DNA from 4 places in the Vibrio sp. KMM 9700 genome. Region 1 is predicted to be linked to each of the others. Evidence: predicted binding sites of a transcription regulator. Region 1 holds the regulator's gene; each other region holds the start of a gene.
What was found. The regulator PurR, encoded in region 1, represses purine synthesis genes. The targets are predictions, from matches to a motif close to TNANGNAAACGTTTNCNTNA.

Region 1 (5,067 bases):
AATTGCCACAGCGAATATTTTTCATCACTAAGCCATGTTGATTATAAAAAAGCACTGAGATAATTGCGTGAGGTTGCATATGCTTAATCAAATGCTCAAGCACAGCGCGCGGATCGGCAAGCCACTCCATGACAGCATGAAATAAAATCAAATCTGCTTTATTGATCGCCTGAGCCGGCAAGTCTTGAATCGCGCAATTCGTGATACTGTATTGGGAAGTTAAGCCTTGACGCTCAATTTCTTGTGATGCCAACGCAAGCATCTCACTCGATAAATCGCACAAATGCACTTGATGCCCAAGTTTTGCAATTAACTGTGACATTTGGGCTAAGCCGCCTCCCGCATCGAGCACATGCAAGGCCTGCTGCCCTTTTGCTTGGCTTAGGGATTCTAATACTGGGGTTAAATCTTGCCAGAGGATACTTTGTCTGATGTCACCTTTATCGGATCCATAGATATTTTGGGCAAACTTTTGAGCAATGCCGTCAAAGTTTCTATCTTGGGGAGCTTGGGTCATTTTATCCTCGGCAATTTGAACAAAGCGACGCGCATTTTTGTTATAAAAGGAGCTTTTATTGCTAGATCGCGTCTCAAAACGCATTATTCTATACAATCAGTGTCACAAAAACATTATTTTTCATGCTATATTAGCGACTTTATTGCGCTCAAAAACCTTTCATTACTCCCTTTAGGAATACTCATCCATGTTTGAACTTAAAAAAGTTTTTGCCTCTTTGATCATGCCTATACCCTTGTTACTTATCATAGGCTTTATCGGACTTTGGCTGATCACTTTTAGTCGCTTTCGTCGCATAGGTGTCAGCCTTACTTTTAGCTGTTTACTCGGATTTTTTCTGCTCTCATTTCAACCTGTTTCATCTAACCTTTTAATGCCGACTGAACGTGAATATCGCGGTTTTTTACCTGTTGAAAAACCAGTTGATTTTATTATGGTAATGGGCAGTGGACACGTGCTGGATGATGAATTGCCTATCACTTCAGAAATCTCACGTTCAGGCTTAATGCGACTCGTTGAAGGGATACGTATCTTACGTATGTATCCAAATTCCAAGCTGATTTTATCTGGCTATGCCAATGGTAGTGAGCTGAGTAATGCCCGCGTGATGGCTAATATTGCGCTCTCTCTTGGGGTCTCAAAGTCTTCAATTGTCTTGTTGGAAACGCCAAAAGATACCTACGAAGAAGCCCGACAAGCAGCGCTATATGTCAAAGATAAAAGTCTTGTTTTAGTGACCTCGGCCAGTCACATGCCGCGCGCGATGATGGAGTTTAAAGACGCAGGGCTTGATCCTATTCCAGCGCCAACCAACTACCTTGCACATACCAATATCCAGCAGCCTTGGGAGAAATATTCCCTGAAAGCTAAATATTTAGAACAAAGTGAACGTTTTTGGTATGAGCAGCTCGGCCGTTGGTGGTCAAATATTCGTGGTGATGTCTCGCTCGATAACACAGAAAGCATGCAAGCAACTCCGATGGCGGATGAATCACAAGAGGCAGTCATGGATACGCCAACCGAGCAAAATCAGGTGACAGAACAAATCGCTCCTGATTCAAACACTTCAGAGGAAGTGGCACAATAAATCACCACGAAATCGTTTGCATTGTGATAAAAGTCACAGAAAATAATTGTTTTATCGACTTTTTCCCATTAATATACGCTTCTTAATTGAAAGCTAGCCATACCGCTCTAATCTTGGGCGGTATTTTCTTTTCTGATAAGTAACTTTTACTACTCATTGTCTTAAACAAGTGCGGCTGTGCTTTCATAATTTCTTATACTTTAAACATACTGATCCCACATCTAGCCTAGATGTATTGGTATGAGGATTATTTATGGCAACAATTAAAGATGTCGCGCGCATTGCTGGTGTGTCCACCACAACCGTTTCTCACGTGATTAACAAAACTCGTTTCGTCGCAGAAACCACACAGAAAAAAGTGATGGATGCTGTTGAAGAATTAAATTATGCACCGAGCGCTGTGGCGCGTAGCTTAAAATGTAATACGACAAGCACGATTGGCATGTTAGTGACCCAATCCAATAACCCTTTTTTTGCGGAAGTGATCGATGGCGTTGAGAGCTATTGCTATCGTCAAGGTTACACTTTGATTTTGTGTAATACTGGCGGCATTTTTGAAAAGCAACGTGACTATATCCGTATGCTTGCAGGCAAACGTGTCGATGGTTTGCTTGTGATGTGCTCAGATTTAACAGAAGATCTTTGCAAGATGCTTGATGCCCACCCAGATATTCCAAAAGTAATTATGGACTGGGGCCCTGAGAACTCAAAAGCGGATAAGATCATTGATAATTCAGAAGAAGGCGGCTATCTAGCAACTAAGTATCTGATTGAAAAGGGTCATACTAAGATTGCATGCCTGAGTGGTCACTTTGATAAAGTGGCATGTATTGAGCGTATTCGTGGCTTTAAGCGTGCGCATGAAGAAGCAAATCTAGAATTTAACCAAGATTGGATTTTAGAAGGTAACTTTGAATGTGATACGGCTGTGATTGCTGCTGAAAAAATCATTGCAATGAAGGAGCGACCTACTGCGATTTTCTGTTTTAACGACATTATGGCAATGGGCCTGATGAGTCGTTTACAGCAAGCCGGCATCCGCATACCAGAAGATATTTCTGTGATTGGCTATGACAATATCGATTTAACGCCTTATTTCTCGCCACCGCTGACAACGATTCACCAACCAAAACGTCGCGCGGGTAAAACTGCGCTTGAGATTTTGCTGGCGCGTATTAAAGATAAAGATCACGAGCCACGCACGTTTGAAATGCAACCTGAGTTGGTTGAGCGTGCATCGGTGAAAGATTTAAACGCTAAGTAAAAACAAGTTTACTTGATAAAGAAGAAGGTACAGTGATTCGCTGTACCTTTTTTTATTGGAACATATAAACAAAAAAGACGCCTCAAGGACGCCTTCTAAATATATAGTATTGAGTTAAACTTAAGCCACGGGACGCATATGTGCGAGCAGTTTCGTTTCAGCGCGCTTAAATAGCCAAATCAAGCTCATACTTAAGATCATATAGAATAAGCCAGCCGTTAAGTAAGCCTCAAACGGTGCGTAATAACGCGAGTTAACCAAACGTGCCACACCGGTTAAGTCTAAAATGGTGACAATCCCTGCAATCGCTGAGCCGTGCAGCATAAATATAACTTCATTACTGTATGCAGGCAGTGCGCGACGCAATGCACTTGGCAAAATAATACGCGTATACGTCTTAAATGGCGTCATCCCATAAGCTTTTGCAGCTTCCACTTCACCACTTGGCAGGCCAGCAATCGCGCCGCGAATAATTTCTGAGGTATAAGCCCCTGTATTAAGCGAGAATGCAACAATAGCGCAGAACCAAGCGTTTTCCCATAAAGTGCCCTTCACCGCAACAAACTGATCCATCCCATAATAAATAAGGTAAAGCTGAATCAAAAGTGGCGTGCCACGAAAGAAATAACTATAACTCCAACTGACCAAACGAACCGGCATAAAGCGACTGTCACGCGCCAGCGCCGTCGGAACCGCAAGGACTAAACCAATCACGAGGGAAACGGCCACCAGCCAAAGCGTGGTCCACATGCCACTCACATAAAGCGGTAAGCTATCAATAATTACTGAAAAATCCATCACCTACCTTCCTGCGATCGCATATTTACGCTCAAGGACTTTCAAAAGCGCAGTTGATATACTGGTGAAAAATAAGAAAATCACCGCCACCGTCATATAAAAAGTAAACGGCATCTTGGTAGAACCTGCTGCGAGTGCGCCAGTTCGAACCATGTCTTCAAGGCCAATAATTGAAACTAAAGCTGTGGTTTTAAGTAGCACCAGCCAGTTATTACCAAAGCCAGGCAGTGCGTGACGTACCATTTGTGGAAACATCACACGGTGAAAGCGTTGCCAAGGGGACATGCCATAAGCAGTAGCCGCTTCAAGTTCGCCGCGATCAACCGCAAGCATCGCACCACGAAAGGTTTCGGCCATATAAGCACCGAAAATAAAGCCAAGGGTTAACACACCAGCCGCATAAGGGCTAACGTCTATATAATCTGGAAGGTATTGAACATAATTATCTGGGGTAGAAAACCAAGCATTAAAGGTTTCATTTAAACTGTATAAGCTATTGTTGAGCATGACTTGACCGCCAAAGAAGATCAGCATCATCAGCACAAGATCGGGGATACCACGAATAATTGTCGTATAGGTTGTGGCAACCATTCGCAAACAGCGATTGGAAGACATTTTTGCCACCGCGCCCAATAGGCCAAACAAAACGGCAAGCACAAGCGAAACTAACGCCACTTCAACTGTGACCCAAGCGCCTTTTAAAATCGAGGCTTCATAGCCTTGTAGAAAATCTAACATATTTAAAATAATTTTTATTATATTACATGAGTATGTAAGGATCTAAATCCTAAGATCTAGATCCTTTATCCTGCCACAGAAGTAAAAAACACTGCGGCAGTTTGCTTTGCTCACCAAATATTAAAACTTGATGGTCAGCAAGGTTTAGTCACCATAAACATCATAGCTAAAGTATTTTTTCGCAATCTCATCATAAGTACCGTCAGCACGGATCGCTTCGATTGCTTTATTTAACTGCTCTGTTAAGTCTTTATCTTGCTTACGCGTTGCAATACCGAAACCTTCACCAAACCATTTAGGATCTGTCAGTGATGGACCAACAAACTCGTAACCTTCGCCGCCTTCTTTATCTAATACACCACTTTGTAGTGCTGATGCATCACCAAGGACAGCTTGGATACGACCGTTTGCAAGATCAAGATATGCTTCATCGAATGTGCCGTAACGTACTACTTCAACATTGTCGCCATAAGTGTCTGTTAGGTATTTATCATGCGTAGTTGCACGTTGCACACCGATTTTCATGCCTTTCATACCTTCTTCTGTGAAGTCAAGATTGGCATCTTTTTTCGCGATATACTTGTTTGGTACCAAAGCATATTTGTTTGTGAAATCAACTTTAGTTTTACGCTCTTCGGTAATCGACATCGCAGCGATGATACC
Region 2 (5,067 bases), 310 kb from region 1:
TGGCGAGCATGCTTTGCATATGCATATTCAAGGCCAAACAGCTGATATCACTGTATTTATTGCGCAAGAAGAGATGATGCTAGATAAATTTGAAGCGCAAGGCTTTAAAGGTATCAACTATCCATTAGAACAAGGCGGTTATATTGTGCTGATGACTCAAGGCGATGATGATCTCGCGCATATGGCGCAAGTAATTGCTGAAGATATGCAAACTGTGACTAACTCTCACTCACAAGCGATATAATCTCTATTTTGAGTGCTAAAAAAATGCCACCCCAAACTTGAGGTGGCATTTTTATGTCTGTTATAAAAACGCTAGATTAAGCGTAAACAGGTAGACGCTTACAAATTGCAAGAACCTTTTGCTTAGTTGCCTCAATCACGCTTTCATCTTCGATGTTATCTAAAACATCACACATCCAGTTTGCAAGTTCAATCGCATCAGCTTCAGTGAAACCGCGACGGGTAATCGCAGGCGAACCCACACGGATACCAGAAGTGACAAACGGGCTGCGTGGATCGTTTGGCACACTGTTTTTATTGACTGTGATATTGGCACGGCCAAGCGCAGCATCTGCATCTTTACCTGTGATATCTTTGTCAATTAAATCAACTAGGAACAAGTGGTTTTCAGTTGAACCAGAAACGATTTTGTAACCGCGCTCGATGAAAGTTTTCACCATAGCTTTTGCGTTTTGTACCACGCGGCCTTGGTAAGCTTTAAACTCTGGCTCCATTGCTTCTTTAAATGCAACGGCTTTTGCTGCGATCACATGCATAAGCGGGCCACCTTGACCACCAGGGAATACAGCAGAGTTTAGCTTTTTATACATGTCTTCACCTGCGTTTGATAGGATCAAACCGCCGCGAGGACCAGCAAGTGTTTTGTGCGTTGTTGTGGTTACCACGTGTGCGTGTGGCACAGGCGTTGGGTAAACACCCGCAGCGATAAGGCCTGCAACGTGCGCCATATCAACGAAAAGATACGCATTAACTTTATCAGCGATTTCACGCATACGTGCCCAATCAACTACTTGAGAATATGCAGAGAAGCCACCAATAATCATTTTTGGTTTGTGCTCAAGCGCGAGCTGCTCCATTTCTTCATAGTTGATTTGGCCAGCTTCATCAATACCGTAAGGGATAACATTGTAGTGCTTACCAGAGAAGTTTACTGGTGAACCGTGCGTCAAGTGACCACCGTGCGCAAGGCTCATACCTAGCACTGTATCACCTGGGTTTAGCAGCGCCATATAGACTGCGCTGTTTGCTTGTGAGCCTGAGTGAGGCTGAACGTTTGCATATTCACAATCAAAAAGCTGACAAGCGCGATCAATCGCTAGCGCTTCTGCTTTATCAACAAATTCACAACCGCCGTAGTAACGCTTACCAGGATAACCTTCTGCATACTTGTTTGTTAGCTGCGTGCCTTGCGCTTCCATCACGCGTGGGCTGGTGTAGTTTTCTGATGCAATCAATTCAATATGTTCTTCTTGGCGACGAGTTTCCTCTTCAATCGCAGCAAAAAGCTCTGCATCATAATCAGCAATATTCATGTCACGCTTTAGCATCTTCTTCTCCTGAAAATCCAACTAAGGTTATAAAATGGTAAACACTAAAAAGTATTCAAAAAGCAAAACGCAAACGTTTACGTCAAGCAAATAATGGGCATATTCTACCTAAAATAATCACTTTCTCAATATATGATTTCGCTTTTTTCATCCCTTTTTTTAAAATAATCTTTACTACAATTTCACATTTATTTTGTGGTTTTTATCTGATGTTTTGGCATTGCCGCCACTTCATATAAAAAACAACTCACGCATTGATCTTGCCCAACTGCCTGCATGTCTGGCTTTAAATGACGACAATGTGGCATCACTTTTGGACAACGCGATGCAAACCGGCAGCCTTGCGGTGGGTTAATGGGTGATGGCAACTCACCTTTTAAACTTACTCTTTGCTTCTGTCCGCGCTGGCTTGGATGCGAGATAGGAATAGCTGAGATCAAGGCTTGAGTATATGGGTGACGCGGGCTTTGATAGATGGTTTGCGCATCACCATATTCAACAATTTCCCCTAAATACATCACAGCGATCTGATCCGATACATGACGCACCACGGATAAATCATGGCTAATAAAAAGTAAGGTTAACCCCATATCGGCTTGTAAATCGAGCAATAAATTTATAATTTGCGCTTGAACCGACACATCCAGCGCAGAAACTGACTCATCACAAACAATCAGTTTTGGCTCAAGCGCTATCGCACGCGCGATCCCGATGCGCTGCTTTTGCCCACCAGAAAACTCATGTGGGTAGCGGCTTAATGCGCTTAATGGCAAGCCAACTTTTTGAATTAAATCTCGCACCCAGACTTTGCGCTCAACATCTGTCCCCAGCCCATGAATAATATAAGGCTCTTCCAAGATCATTTCTATCGTATGTCTTGGATTGAGTGACTCGGCTGGGTCTTGCAAGATGATTTGCATATTCTGGCGCATCTGTTTGAGCTTTTTGCCCTTTATCCCCATTACAGATTCTTTGCCAAATTTAATCTCACCTGCTGTAGGCTGATAAAGCTGCAATAAGGCGCGGCCAAGCGTGCTCTTGCCACAGCCCGACTCGCCAACTAAGCCTAAGGTTTGTCCTGCTTTGATTTCAAAATCAACCCCATCAAGTGCCTGCACGGTATAACCTTTGCCAAAAAGCTTTTTGCCGCCAGAAAAATGCTGAGTGAGGTTCGTAACTTCCAATATATTCGGCATAGTGACCTCTTATTTAACTAGCTTTAAAGGCGTTAATTTGTCAAAGAAATGACAGCTCACAAGATGCTTAGCATTTGCTTGACGCAGCTCGGGCCTTTCTTGATGGCACTTATCTTTGACATAAATGCAGCGATTGGCAAAACGGCAGGCTTTAGGCATTTCATCCAAGGCAGGGACACTGCCCTCTATGGTCTTAAGTTTTGTTTTCGCCTTTGTGGTGTTTGATGGTATCGCTGAAATCAAGCCTTGTGTATACGGGTGTTTAGGGTGATCAAATAACTCAAATACATCACAAGATTCAACCACTTGCCCTGCATACATAACCACTACATCATCACACAATTCAGCGATCACGCCAAGATCATGGGTGATAAAAATTATCGACATGCCGGTTTCTTGTTGCAGCGCTTGCATCAAATCTAAAATCTGCGCCTGCACCGTCACATCCAATGCTGTTGTCGGCTCATCACAAATCAAAATATCTGGCTTGGCAGCCAACGCAATCGCAATCACCACCCGCTGACGCATGCCACCAGAAAGCTGATGTGGATATTCATTTAAACGCAGCTCTGGAGACGGTATTTTAACTTTTTCAAGCATAGCTAACGCATCTTGGCGTCTTTGCTGTGTATTTAAGTCTTTACGATGCAGTTTATACACTTCTTCAAGCTGCTTCCCTATGGTTTGGACTGGATTTAACGCTGTCATAGGATCTTGAAAAATCATTGAAATTCGATTACCTCGAAGCGCATGCAAGTCTTTTAATTGAAGGCTTGTAAGCTCAATGCTGGCATCTTCTAAAAGTGCTAAATTCTCTTGCTTATGCGTGCTTGGGAAATAATGGATTTTCCCTTGCGTGACTTCGCCATAAGGTCTTGGCAATAAACCCATTATCGACATAGCGGTGACACTTTTACCGCAACCAGACTCCCCAACAATTCCTAAGGTTTTGCCACGCTTAAGGGAAAAACTAACTCCATCTAGCACTTTTAGGATTTTATCTTGGCCTAAATGCTCTGAATCTTCCGTGCTAAATTGCACAGCTAAAGACTCGACACTAAGTACGATTTGTTGCGCTTTGGCTTGATTTTGAGCGAAACTCATTGCGCTGCCTCCTGCTCAGATTCATCTAACATCTGGGTTAAATCCGGCTCTGATTTAATTTTATAAGTTTCATCTAGCCAAATTTTTGGCTCAAACGCCACATCATCTCGCTTGGCTTGCAAGGTTTTCTCTTTTTCATCTAGATCAATCCAAAAGGTGCTCATGCTTCCCATGAAACCGCCACCTAAGAATAAGTAATTGGTTTGCTTAGTCATAAATTGTTCAGGAAATTTTAAGTAACGCCAAAAACCAACGCGTGTATAAGGCACCATAAAGCCACTGATGATCACCTTAGCATCATCAATTTGTTGCTGAATTTGCCTTGATAAGGCGCGCTTTTTTTGCGAATCAAATTCACTGCGAAATGCATCGATAAGCTTATCTAACTCTGGTGACGAATAATTAGTAAAGTTATTGGTTTGCGGCTTATTCGCATTGGTTGAATAAAAATATTCCCAATAAGCAGGGATACTTGAAGTGCCCATATCATGGAAAGATATTTGATGTTTTTTCTCGAGCACAAACTTAAACATGCTGGAGCCATCAATCAAGTTGAGCTCTAAATCAACCCCTGCAAGCTTTGCTTTTTCTCTTAAATAAGCCAGACGCGGGGTATGCGCTGAGGTGGCATAAGTGACGACAAAACTTAGTCGCTGCCCTTTTGCATTCGTGCGCACGCCTTGATCATCAAGCTGATTAAAGCCTGATTTTTCAAACCATTGAATGGCAAGTTTAGGATCAAAGACAGGCGCTTTGATCTCTGAGTTATCATACTCACCATGACCAAAACCCATAGGGTTAGGTTTGCGAATATAATCCCCACGCAAAACATCTTTGAGCATGCCATCATAATCAATCGCATAGCCAAGGCCGGTGCGGATATTAATATCATCTAAAAGCGGCATCGCGGTGTTGAGCCACATCCCACCAGCGCCAACCGGTGCTTGGTTATAACCCCATGCTTTTTGAATATAGCCTTTGTCATATAACTCCCCTTGCGCCTTTTCATGCCATAACACAGGGCGAATCAAAGGGTAAGCATCTAAATAACCTTTTTCAAAGTAACGCATCGCAATATCAGGGTCGCGGATCACCCGCAGGCTAATTGCCGCCACATTAAATCTATGTTGATAATAAGGAATCTCATAGCCCCACCAGTCTTGCCCCACATGCTTAAAGCTGACCTTTTTGCCTTT
Region 3 (5,067 bases), 360 kb from region 1:
AAACCAAGCGCCGGACATAACTCTTCACCCACAGCTTTCACTGCTTCATAAAGCCCAGCATCTTCACCTGGGTGACCTGCTGGAGACATCCAGTTTGCAGAAAGTTTAATCTGTTTAAGTGAGCCAATATCTGTTGCAGCAATGTTGGTTAACGCCTCACCGACAGCTAAACGCGCCGATGCGCCAAAGTCAAGCAAGGCAGTTGGCGTGCGCTCACCCATAGACATAGCTTCGCCGTGATAGGTATCAAAACTTGCAGCCGTCACCGCGCAGTTTGCAACCGGCACTTGCCAAGGGCCAACCATTTGATCGCGTGCAACCAAGCCAGTTACTGAGCGATCGCCAATCGTAATAAGGAAAGTTTTTTCCGCAACCGCCGGCAAACGTAGAACACGTTCAACCGCGTCATTGAGATCAATCTTGCTCGTATCAATCGCTGGATTATTTGCTTTTAGCGTTTTGGCATCACGGTGCATTTTTGGCGTTTTACCAAGCAATACATCCATTGGCATATCAATTGGCGTATTCTCAAAGTGACTATCTTCAAGAATCAAATCACGTTTTTCAGTTGCCACACCAACCACAGCAAATGGCGCGCGCTCACGCTTACAAATCGCTTCAAATTCAGCCATATGCTCAGGCGCAACCGCCATTACATAACGCTCTTGCGATTCGTTACACCAGATTTCAAGTGGGCTCATGCCAGGCTCATCATTTGGCACGTCACGCAGCTGGAAAATACCGCCACGCTCGCCATCATCGACAAGCTCAGGTAGTGCGTTGGAAATGCCGCCCGCGCCCACATCGTGGATAAAGGCGATTGGGTTGTCATCACCAAGCTGCCAGCAGCGGTCAATCACTTCTTGGCAACGACGCTCCATTTCTGGGTTTTCACGTTGAACCGAAGCAAAATCAAGATCTTCAGCAGACTGACCAGAAGCCATAGATGACGCAGCGCCGCCGCCAAGACCAATGTTCATTGCCGGGCCGCCAAGCACAATCAGTTTTGCGCCAACTGGAATTTCTTTTTTCTGCACATGCTGATCACGAATATTACCCATACCACCGGCAATCATGATTGGCTTGTGATAACCACGAATTTCTTCGCCGTTGTGCGAGTTCACTTTTTCTTCGTACGTACGGAAATAACCCAATAGATTTGGGCGACCAAATTCATTGTTAAACGCTGCGCCGCCAAGTGGGCCTTCAAGCATAATATCCAGCGCAGTCACGATGCGATCTGGCTTGCCAAAGTCTTCTTCCCAAGGTTGGACAAAGTTTGGAATTTTTAAGTTTGAAACACTAAAGCCAACTAAACCCGCTTTAGGTTTGCCGCCAATACCGGTTGCGCCTTCATCACGAATTTCACCGCCTGAGCCTGTTGATGCGCCCGGCCAAGGTGAAATCGCAGTGGGGTGGTTGTGGGTTTCAACCTTCATTAAGATATGTGTTGGTTCTTGGTGATATTGATATTGACGAGAGCTTGGATCTGGGAAGAAACGTCCAACATTTGAACCTTCCATCACTGCAGCATTATCTTTATAAGCAGATAAAACGTGATCTGGCGTGGTTTCAAAGGTGTTTTTAATCATCTTAAAGAGTGATTTTTCTTGCTTCACGCCATCAATGGTCCAATCGGCATTAAAGATTTTATGGCGGCAGTGCTCAGAGTTCGCTTGAGCAAACATCATCAGCTCAATATCCGTTGGGTTGCGCTTTAACTTGTTACAAAAGCTATCGTAAAGATAATCGATTTCATCATCCGCAAGTGCAAGGCCAAGCTCGATGTTTGCTTTTTCAAGTGCTTCATGACCACCATTTAGTAAATCAACATCTTTTACTGGCGCAGGTTCGGCATGTGCAAACAAGGCATTAGCATTATCAAAGTCATCAAACACAACTTCAACCATGCGATCATGAATTAAACCTTTCAGCTGAATTTGCTGCGCTGGGGTAAGCGCTTGGCTTGATTCAATATAATAAGCAATGCCACGTTCTAGACGAGTCACATTTTCAAGGCCGCAGTTATGCGCAATATCTGTTGATTTAGACGACCAAGGCGAGATAGTTCCCGGACGAGGCGTGGTTAAAAACAGCTGCCCTTTTGGCTCATGCAGAGCAATTTTCGGCCCATAAGTTAAGAGTTTTTCGAGAACTTCTTGTTGATTGTCAGTTAATAGTGCGCTTAAATCTGCGAAGTGAATATATTGCGCATAGATTTGCGTGACAGGTAAGTCGAGTGCTTGACATGATGCGAATAATTTCTCAATACGAAAATCAGATAAAGCTGGGGAACCACGGAAAATTCTCATGTGCTTTCGTCTCTATAGCTAGTGAGTGAAGATCAAACAAGGCAAGCGCAAACGTTTACCTTTAAATTTGGCGGCATTATAAATGATTTTTTGTTGTGACGTAACCCAAAAAGCAACCGTTTGCGCAAAAAATTAACGAAACCTATGTTCCTAGTTATAGAGGGATTTGGTATAAAGGAGCTTACGATTCAATAACGACACATTCATTTGGGTATTTCGCATTCAGCTTTGGCTAGAAAACAAACAAATACGCCTTCACATCCACACTTTTATTTTGAAACTTTTATGCTCAAAACTATTCATTTAAAATCTATTCTTCATGCTTTGTGTATTCTTTGCGCCAGTGTTTTTTTAACTGCTTGTCAAATTGAATCCGACACAAAAAGTGAGTTAGCACAAATCAAAGAGCGTGGCGTCTTGCGTGTGGGGACGATCAACAACCAACTCTCTTACTTTATTGGCCCAAATGGCCCGACAGGCTTAGATTATGAACTCGCCAAACGTTTTGCGGATGAACTTGGGGTGAAACTTGAAATCAAGCCCTCTTATCAAGTCACGGGGTTATTTCCTGCGCTTGAGCGTAATGAAGTAGATTTAATTGCTGCAGGGCTTACCCATACCGATGAGCGCTTGAAAGATTTTCGCGCCGGCCCTGCGTATTATTATGTCAGCCAGCAGCTAGTATATAAAAAAGGCAATTATCGCCCACGAAATTTAAAGCAGCTGGTAACTGAAATCAAAGATAAAAATAAAAGTTTTAAAATCGTCGAATCAGAACACTTTATTCAAACCTTAAATCAAATCAAGCAAGACAACCCAGATCTCACTTGGGAGCTGACGAAAAATGGCGATGCCTCTACCCTTTTACAACAAGTTGAAGAAGGCAGCTTAGATTTTACCTTGGTTGACTCTGTTGACCTTGCACTGGCTCAGCGCTTGCATCCAAATTTAAACAAAGCCTTAGAATTATCTGAAGATCAAAGCGTGTCTTGGTTTATTCGCCAAGAACAAGATGAAAGCTTATATGCCTTAATGATTGAGTTTTTTGGCGATTTAAGCCAATCAGGTGAGCTTGCCAAGCTTGAAGAAAAATATTTTGGCCATATTCAAAGCTTTGATTATGTCGACACCCGCGCATTTATTCGCTCACTTGAGTCGAAATTGCCTAAATATCAAAAGCTTTTCCAAAAGTACTCAAAAGATTTTGATTGGCGCTTAATTGCCGCCCTGTCTTATCAAGAATCACATTGGAACCCATATGCAACCTCCCCAACTGGCGTGCGTGGGATGATGATGCTGACCCTACCGACTGCGCAAAGCGTGAATGTAAAAGACAGACTTAACCCAAGAGAGTCGATTCGTGGCGGCGTGGAATATTTAGATAAGATTGTTGAGCGTGTGCCAGATTCGATTCCAAAACATGAGAAAATTTGGTTTGCGCTCGCCTCTTATAATATCGGCTTTGGTCATATGATGGATGCGCGTCGCTTAACCGAAAGCCAAGGTGGCGATCCTAACTCATGGACGGATGTCAAAGAGCGCCTACCAATGCTTGAGCAGTCGCGTTACTTTAAACAGTTGCGTTATGGCTATGCGCGTGGACGCGAAGCGCAAAGCTATGTAGAAAACATTCGCCGCTACTATCAAAGTATCTTGGCTTATTTAGATGAAAACCCAGCACAAGAAGTAGAAGACACAGATGAAGACTTCCAAGTGATCGATCAAATCTTGCCTGAGTTAGAACAAACTGATGAAGTGGAGGCTGCGCCTTTGCAATCAGATGACGCATCAAAAGCAAGTACCTCTGAACCAAGTGAAGCTAGCGCTGAAGCGGCAAAAGCTAAATCAGAAGCTGAAGCAGAAGAAAAGCCAAGTGCGCCAACGGATGCAAACACCTCAAGCGATGCGAAAACTTCTGATTCTGATGCAAAAGCCGAAGAAAAATCATCAATGGATAAAAAAAGTACAACTCAAAAATAAACTTGCTACATTTCCCTAACATTTAGTAAGATAATTAATAAAAAAGCAGCATTTAAGGTAAGTTTATCTTAAAGCTGCTTTTTTTATATGAAGACAAAATCTATCCCCCATATACTGGTCGATAGACGTGATCGCATATACATTTTTTTAGGATTTCTTGTTTTTTTTCAAAAAAAGCCAAATTAAGACTAGATCTTCTTTTAAAAAGGAGTATATATAATGGAGTAATAGGGTGTTTGAAGGATTAATCACCTAGGTTTTGACAGGTTTTTAAATTGTAATGAAATTAGATTTAAACTGTCACACTCCAAATCTAAAATAAATTTGTGGGTTTTTATCCCACTTAAAAAAGGAGAACTAGCTATGCTAAAGAAAAAACGTTCTTCTATTAAGTTAAAAACAACTGCGCAAAGAAAGCGCCGTTTACTCAACAATAAAAAGAAAATCTTGTGGCGTCATCGCTCATTTGTAGCCGCGCTATAAGCTTTAGTTTCCACTTAATTGACTTAACTTAATTGAAGTAAAAAGAGATGATGTCTATCATCTAACCTACTGGCAAACATAAAAATGATTCATTCATAAATATGTTTGCCAAAATACCCCTCTTATTTATCCCGCATCTTTATCTCATTTATAAGTATCTTAATTTTAAATCTTTAGGATATGGCGCTAAATAAAGCTGAGAGCTTAAATACTCATCTGGATATTCTTTTAAATAATGTTCGATTAAAGTTAGCGGCACTAACAGCGGCACCAAACCTTGACGAAAATCTTC
Region 4 (5,067 bases), 480 kb from region 1:
ACTTAAACGGACGCTTTGGACATATGTCAACTGATACCAAGGCGCGTATTGAGTCTTCTGTGGAAGCCTTAAACTATGTGCCAGATAGAATTGCGCGCAGCTTAAAAAGTAATAAAACCCGAACCATAGGCGTAGTGGTACGAGATATTGCTGGCTTTAATACAGCCAAAATATTGCGTGGAATGGATGATTTTTGCAAAAAAAATGATTATAACCTTCTGATTTACAATACAGATTTTGATTCAAAAACCGAAAAGCAGTCGCTTGAAATTTTACGCCAAATGCGTGTCGATGGGATCATCATCACCTCATCGGGCAAAAACTATCAGCAACTTAATCATTATACTGAAACAGGGTTTCCGATCGTTCAATTTCAACTTGAGTATCCAGAAACCCAAACCCATTTAGTGTCTTCCGACTATTTTCAAGCCGCTAAGGATGGTATGCAGTATTTGATCGATCTTGGGCATAAAAAGATAGGCTTTTTAACTCAAAGTTTTGAAGGAAATAATTCACGCTCACAGCGTTACCAAGGCTACCTTGCAGCATTAGAAGAAAATAATATTGAACTTGACCCAAACATGGTTTTGTTCTGGGAAAGAACCCATGGTTTTGAGCGCTCACCTCTATCTCTTTTAAATCAGCATCAAGCAACGGCTTTATTTAGCCAACACCTTGCGATTAGCCTCGCACTTTTACAAAGCTTAAATCAAGCCAAAGTAATGATCCCAAGCGATGTGTCAGTACTGGGCTTTGATGAGATCCCTATGGTCGATATGTTTAAAGTGCCAATTAGCGTCATCAAGCAAGATGCCTACCAGATCGGCTATGAAAGCGCCAAGATGCTGCTTGATCTTATCGATAATAAACCAAGAGATAAAAAACTAATTTTGCCTTGTGAGCTGATTAAACGTGACTCTTGCCGTAAGCTCTAAGCCAGTTATAAGCTTTTAAACCAAGTATTCAGGCAATAAAAAACCTCACATACATTTAAGTTATGTGAGGTTTCAAAAAATCATCTTTAAGTCGATAAAGATTAAGTCAAATTATTGCTTACGGTTGACTGGTTGGATGAATTGTAGACCCATATCCCATGGTTGCTCAATCCAAGTTTCTTGTTCAATATCAACAACATACTCATCAACTAAATCTTTACCTGCTGGTTTTGCGCACACAGTGATAAGCTTAGCTTTTGGATACATTTCACGAATTTTCTTCGCTGTATCACCACTATCAACTAAATCATCAACGATTAGCATACCTTCGCCATCACCTTCGATAGTTTTAAGTACTTTCATTTCACGTTGGTGATCGTGATCATAGCTTGAAATACAAATCGTATCGACATAGCGGATACCTAGCTCACGAGCCAAAATTGCAGCAGGAACCAAACCACCACGGCTCACGCCAACGATAGCTTTCCATTGCTCAGCTGGCATTTGCTTTTGCGCAAGCTCACGGCAATATGTTTGCATGTTATCCCAAGTGATCACAAATTTCTTAGTCATAATAAAACCTAAATGTTATATAGAAAAAGTTGCATGCCTTACACATTCCCCGAAGAGTAAAGTAAGCCATACAACTTATTTGAATTAATTCTGATTATTTTACCTGAAAAGGCACTATCAGTAGAAGTAAAATTAGCCGCCTGTGAAGATAAACTTCGCAAGGAAGATAGCTGCTAGGATCCAGATCCCATAATGTACTTCTTTATAACGGCCTGATAAAAGCTTAATCGCAGCGTAGCAGATAAAGCCCATTGAAATGCCTTCTGCGATTGAATAAGTCAAAGGCATCATCAAGCAAACCACAGCTACAGGCGCAGCTTCAGTTAAGTCATGCCAGTCAATATTCACAAGACCTGACATCATTAAGATAGCGACATAAAACAGTGCACCTGCGGTTGCATAAGCTGGAACCATGCCTGCAAGCGGTGCAAAGAATAAGGCTAATAGGAATAAAATCCCAACAACCACAGCAGTTAAACCTGTACGACCACCTACCGCAACACCAGCTGTACTTTCAACAAAAGATGTGGTGTTTGATGTACCTAATAGTGCGCCGATTGAAGTTGCTGTTGAGTCTGCAAGAAGCGCTTTATTTAAGCGAGGAATTTTACCATCTTCTTTAACCAGATTTGCTTTGGTTGCAACGCCAACAAGCGTGCCGGCTGTATCAAACAAATCAACAAATAAGAATGCAAACACAACCGAAATCAGACCTACATCGAAAATTGCAGAGAAGTCTAGTTGCATAAAGGTTGGCGCAATGCTTGGTGGCATAGACATCACGCCTGTGTATTGCACATCACCAATTAAAATACCAATGGCTGTCACTGCAAGAATAGCAATCATCACGGCTGCTTTTAGGCCACGATTAACTAAAACAATCGTTAAAATAAAGCCAAGTGCGCCAAGCGCTGCGGTCACGGTACGCATGTCACCCACGCCAACTAATGTTGCAGGGTTATCTGTCACTATGCCTGCATTTTGCAAAGCGATAAACGCAAGGAAAAGACCGATACCAGCAGAGATCCCAAGGCGTAATGACATAGGAATCGCATTAATGATGAGCTCACGAATTTTAAATAAGCTTAGGATAATGAACAAGATACCAGAGCAAAAAACCGCAGCCAGTGCGACTTGCCATGAGTGCCCCATTCCCAACACAACACTATAAGTGAAGAATGCATTTAGCCCCATACCCGGCGCTTGCGCAATTGGGTAGTTGGCATATAAGCCCATAATAAAGCAGCCAATCGCAGCAGCGATACAAGTTGCGACGAACACCGCACCATGATCCATGCCCGCTTGAGACAAAATTGATGGGTTCACAAAGATAATGTAAGCCATGGTCAAGAAAGTGGTGACTCCGGCCAACACCTCTGTTTTCACATCAGTGTTATTTTCAGATAGCTTAAAGAGCTTCTCCAACATCTTCTTATTCCTAAAAGTGTAGTAAAAAAGGGGATTTAACGCCTAGTACGCTCAGCCTGTGTGTTGAGTATTCGAAGCTCAACTAAACGTTTGCGCAACCGTTAAAAAGGAGTGTATTTTTCCAAAAAAGACCAAATAAAGCAAATTAATTTATAAGTTTAGTCACATTTTTTAAGCTTAGTTGAAAAAAAAGAGCTATATCTGTCACAAAAATAATGAGAAATGAAAGAAAATGACAATATTGAGGCAAAAAAAACCACCCAGGTAAGTAGGTGGTTGAAATAAACAAGTTCTATCGAAGTTGAATCTCTAATTTGGGGTAAAGCAAAGATATTTACTAGCAAAAAGAACAAATTGGGGGTTGTTCATACTAGAAACGGAAACATTTCAGCTAAATATCTATTTCACTCAAAAAAACCTAGCTAGTGCATTAGGTTCCCTATCAAAGTGAATTCAATATAGCTAATTCGTGGTAAAATTACAACCTTTTTAATTAAAAATGTTCAAAAAAGATCAAATTAAGTGATATTTATAAGTTAATTACACAATTATCGTAATTTTAATTCACACCATGAAATAATAATGTTCAAAATTCAATCGAAAGATTTGCGTTCACCCTAACTTGTGTGACTTCCATTAAGCTTAGGTATATGATGAGCTTAAAGCTACTCCTCTCCTATTTTAGGCTTTGGGGTACATAGATATTTGTTTTCATAAACAAACCAATTTGGTCACTAACTAAGGAGCTAACGTGTCTGACGCTCAAATCTCTTCTATTGCAGAACTTTCCCCAACGCCGGTATGGCAATTTTTCGCTAAAATCTGCTCGATTCCACATCCATCGAAACATGAAGCCGCACTTGCTGGCTATATTATGGATTGGGCTAAATCGCAAAATCTAGAAGTTAAACAAGATCCTGCTGGCAATGTGTTTATCAAAAAACCTGCGACAGCTGGCATGGAAAATAAAAAGCCAGTTGTGCTGCAAGCCCACATTGATATGGTGCCACAAGCAAACAGTGATTCAAACCATGACTTTACTAAGGATCCTATCCTTCCTTATGTTGATGGCGAATGGGTTACAGCTAAAGGGACAACGTTAGGCGCAGATAATGGTATGGGTATGGCGGCATGTCTGGCTGTCTTGGCATCAACTGAGATCAAACACGGCCCGCTTGAAGTACTATTAACGATTGATGAAGAAGCTGGCATGACCGGCGCCTTTGCACTTGAAGAAGGTTATCTTGAAGGTGAAATCCTTTTAAATACCGATTCTGAGCAAGAAGGTGAGATTTACATGGGCTGCGCGGGTGGCGTGAATGCTTCAATGATCTTCAACCTTGAACGTCAAGCAGCGCAAACTGGCTTTGTTGCAAAAAGACTAAGTGTTGCAGGCTTTAAAGGCGGTCACTCTGGTTGTGATATCCATACTGGTCGCGGCAATGCGAACAAATTCCTTGCACGCTTTTTAGCAACTCAGCAAGACGCTTTAGGTTTTGAGCTAGTTGAATTCCAAGGCGGTAGCCTTCGTAACGCGATTCCACGTGAAGCCAGTGTTGTGATTGCGATTGCCGCCGACAAGCTTGATGCTCTTGAAAGTGCATATCAAGAATTTACAGCCCTTGTGCAAACTGAGCTGGCAAAAATCGAGACAGGCATTACATCAAGCATTACTGATGCAGAGCTAAGCCCTGTGTTCACAAAAGCTGACCAAACTCGTTTTATCAATGCATTAAATGCATGTCCAAATGGCGTGATCCGTATGGATGATAACTTTGAAGGTGTGGTTGAAACCTCATTAAACGTTGGTGTGATCACAACCGAAGGTGACCAAATCACTGTGCTTTGTTTGATCCGCTCACTGATTGACTCTGGTCGTGAACAAGTTGAGCAAACTCTCGCATCACTTGCCGCCCTTGCTGGCGCAGAATTTGAGCTAAATGGCACTTACCCTGGTTGGAAGCCAGATCCAGATTCTGCCATCATGCATGTGTTCCGTGATGTATATGAAGGTATTTATGGAAACAAACCAAACATTATGGTGATCCACGCAGGTCTTGAGTGTGGTCTATTTAAAGAACCTTATCCAAACATGGATATGATTTCTTTTGGCCCAACCATCAAGTTCCCA

Region 2: the regulator PurR is predicted to act here: its motif matches at 1,637-1,656, upstream of glyA (serine hydroxymethyltransferase).
Region 3: the regulator PurR is predicted to act here: its motif matches at 2,356-2,375, upstream of purL (phosphoribosylformylglycinamidine synthase).
Region 4: the regulator PurR is predicted to act here: its motif matches at 3,015-3,034, upstream of AC2VOY_RS09520 (NCS2 family permease).

What each region holds. Positions count from the first base shown of each region.
Region 1 is NZ_CM178589.1:38,032-43,098, reverse strand. It holds gene AC2VOY_RS00180 (methyltransferase) at 1-517, opposite strand, end outside; gene elyC (envelope biogenesis factor ElyC) at 705-1,604, shown strand; gene purR (HTH-type transcriptional repressor PurR) at 1,858-2,868, shown strand; gene AC2VOY_RS00165 (ABC transporter permease) at 2,989-3,666, opposite strand; gene AC2VOY_RS00160 (ABC transporter permease) at 3,670-4,404, opposite strand; gene AC2VOY_RS00155 (ABC transporter substrate-binding protein) at 4,549-5,067, opposite strand, start outside.
Region 2 is NZ_CM178589.1:2,294,391-2,299,457, reverse strand. It holds gene AC2VOY_RS10270 (DUF3379 family protein) at 1-244, shown strand, start outside; gene glyA (serine hydroxymethyltransferase) at 321-1,571, opposite strand; gene AC2VOY_RS10260 (ABC transporter ATP-binding protein) at 1,760-2,767, opposite strand; gene AC2VOY_RS10255 (ABC transporter ATP-binding protein) at 2,777-3,871, opposite strand; gene AC2VOY_RS10250 (extracellular solute-binding protein) at 3,868-5,067, opposite strand, start outside.
Region 3 is NZ_CM178589.1:2,253,245-2,258,311, reverse strand. It holds gene purL (phosphoribosylformylglycinamidine synthase) at 1-2,312, opposite strand, end outside; gene mltF (membrane-bound lytic murein transglycosylase MltF) at 2,598-4,292, shown strand; gene AC2VOY_RS10095 (YbgA family protein) at 4,924-5,067, opposite strand, start outside.
Region 4 is NZ_CM178589.1:2,133,177-2,138,243, reverse strand. It holds gene AC2VOY_RS09530 (LacI family DNA-binding transcriptional regulator) at 1-935, shown strand, start outside; gene gpt (xanthine phosphoribosyltransferase) at 1,047-1,508, opposite strand; gene AC2VOY_RS09520 (NCS2 family permease) at 1,641-2,936, opposite strand; gene AC2VOY_RS09515 (aminoacyl-histidine dipeptidase) at 3,688-5,067, shown strand, end outside.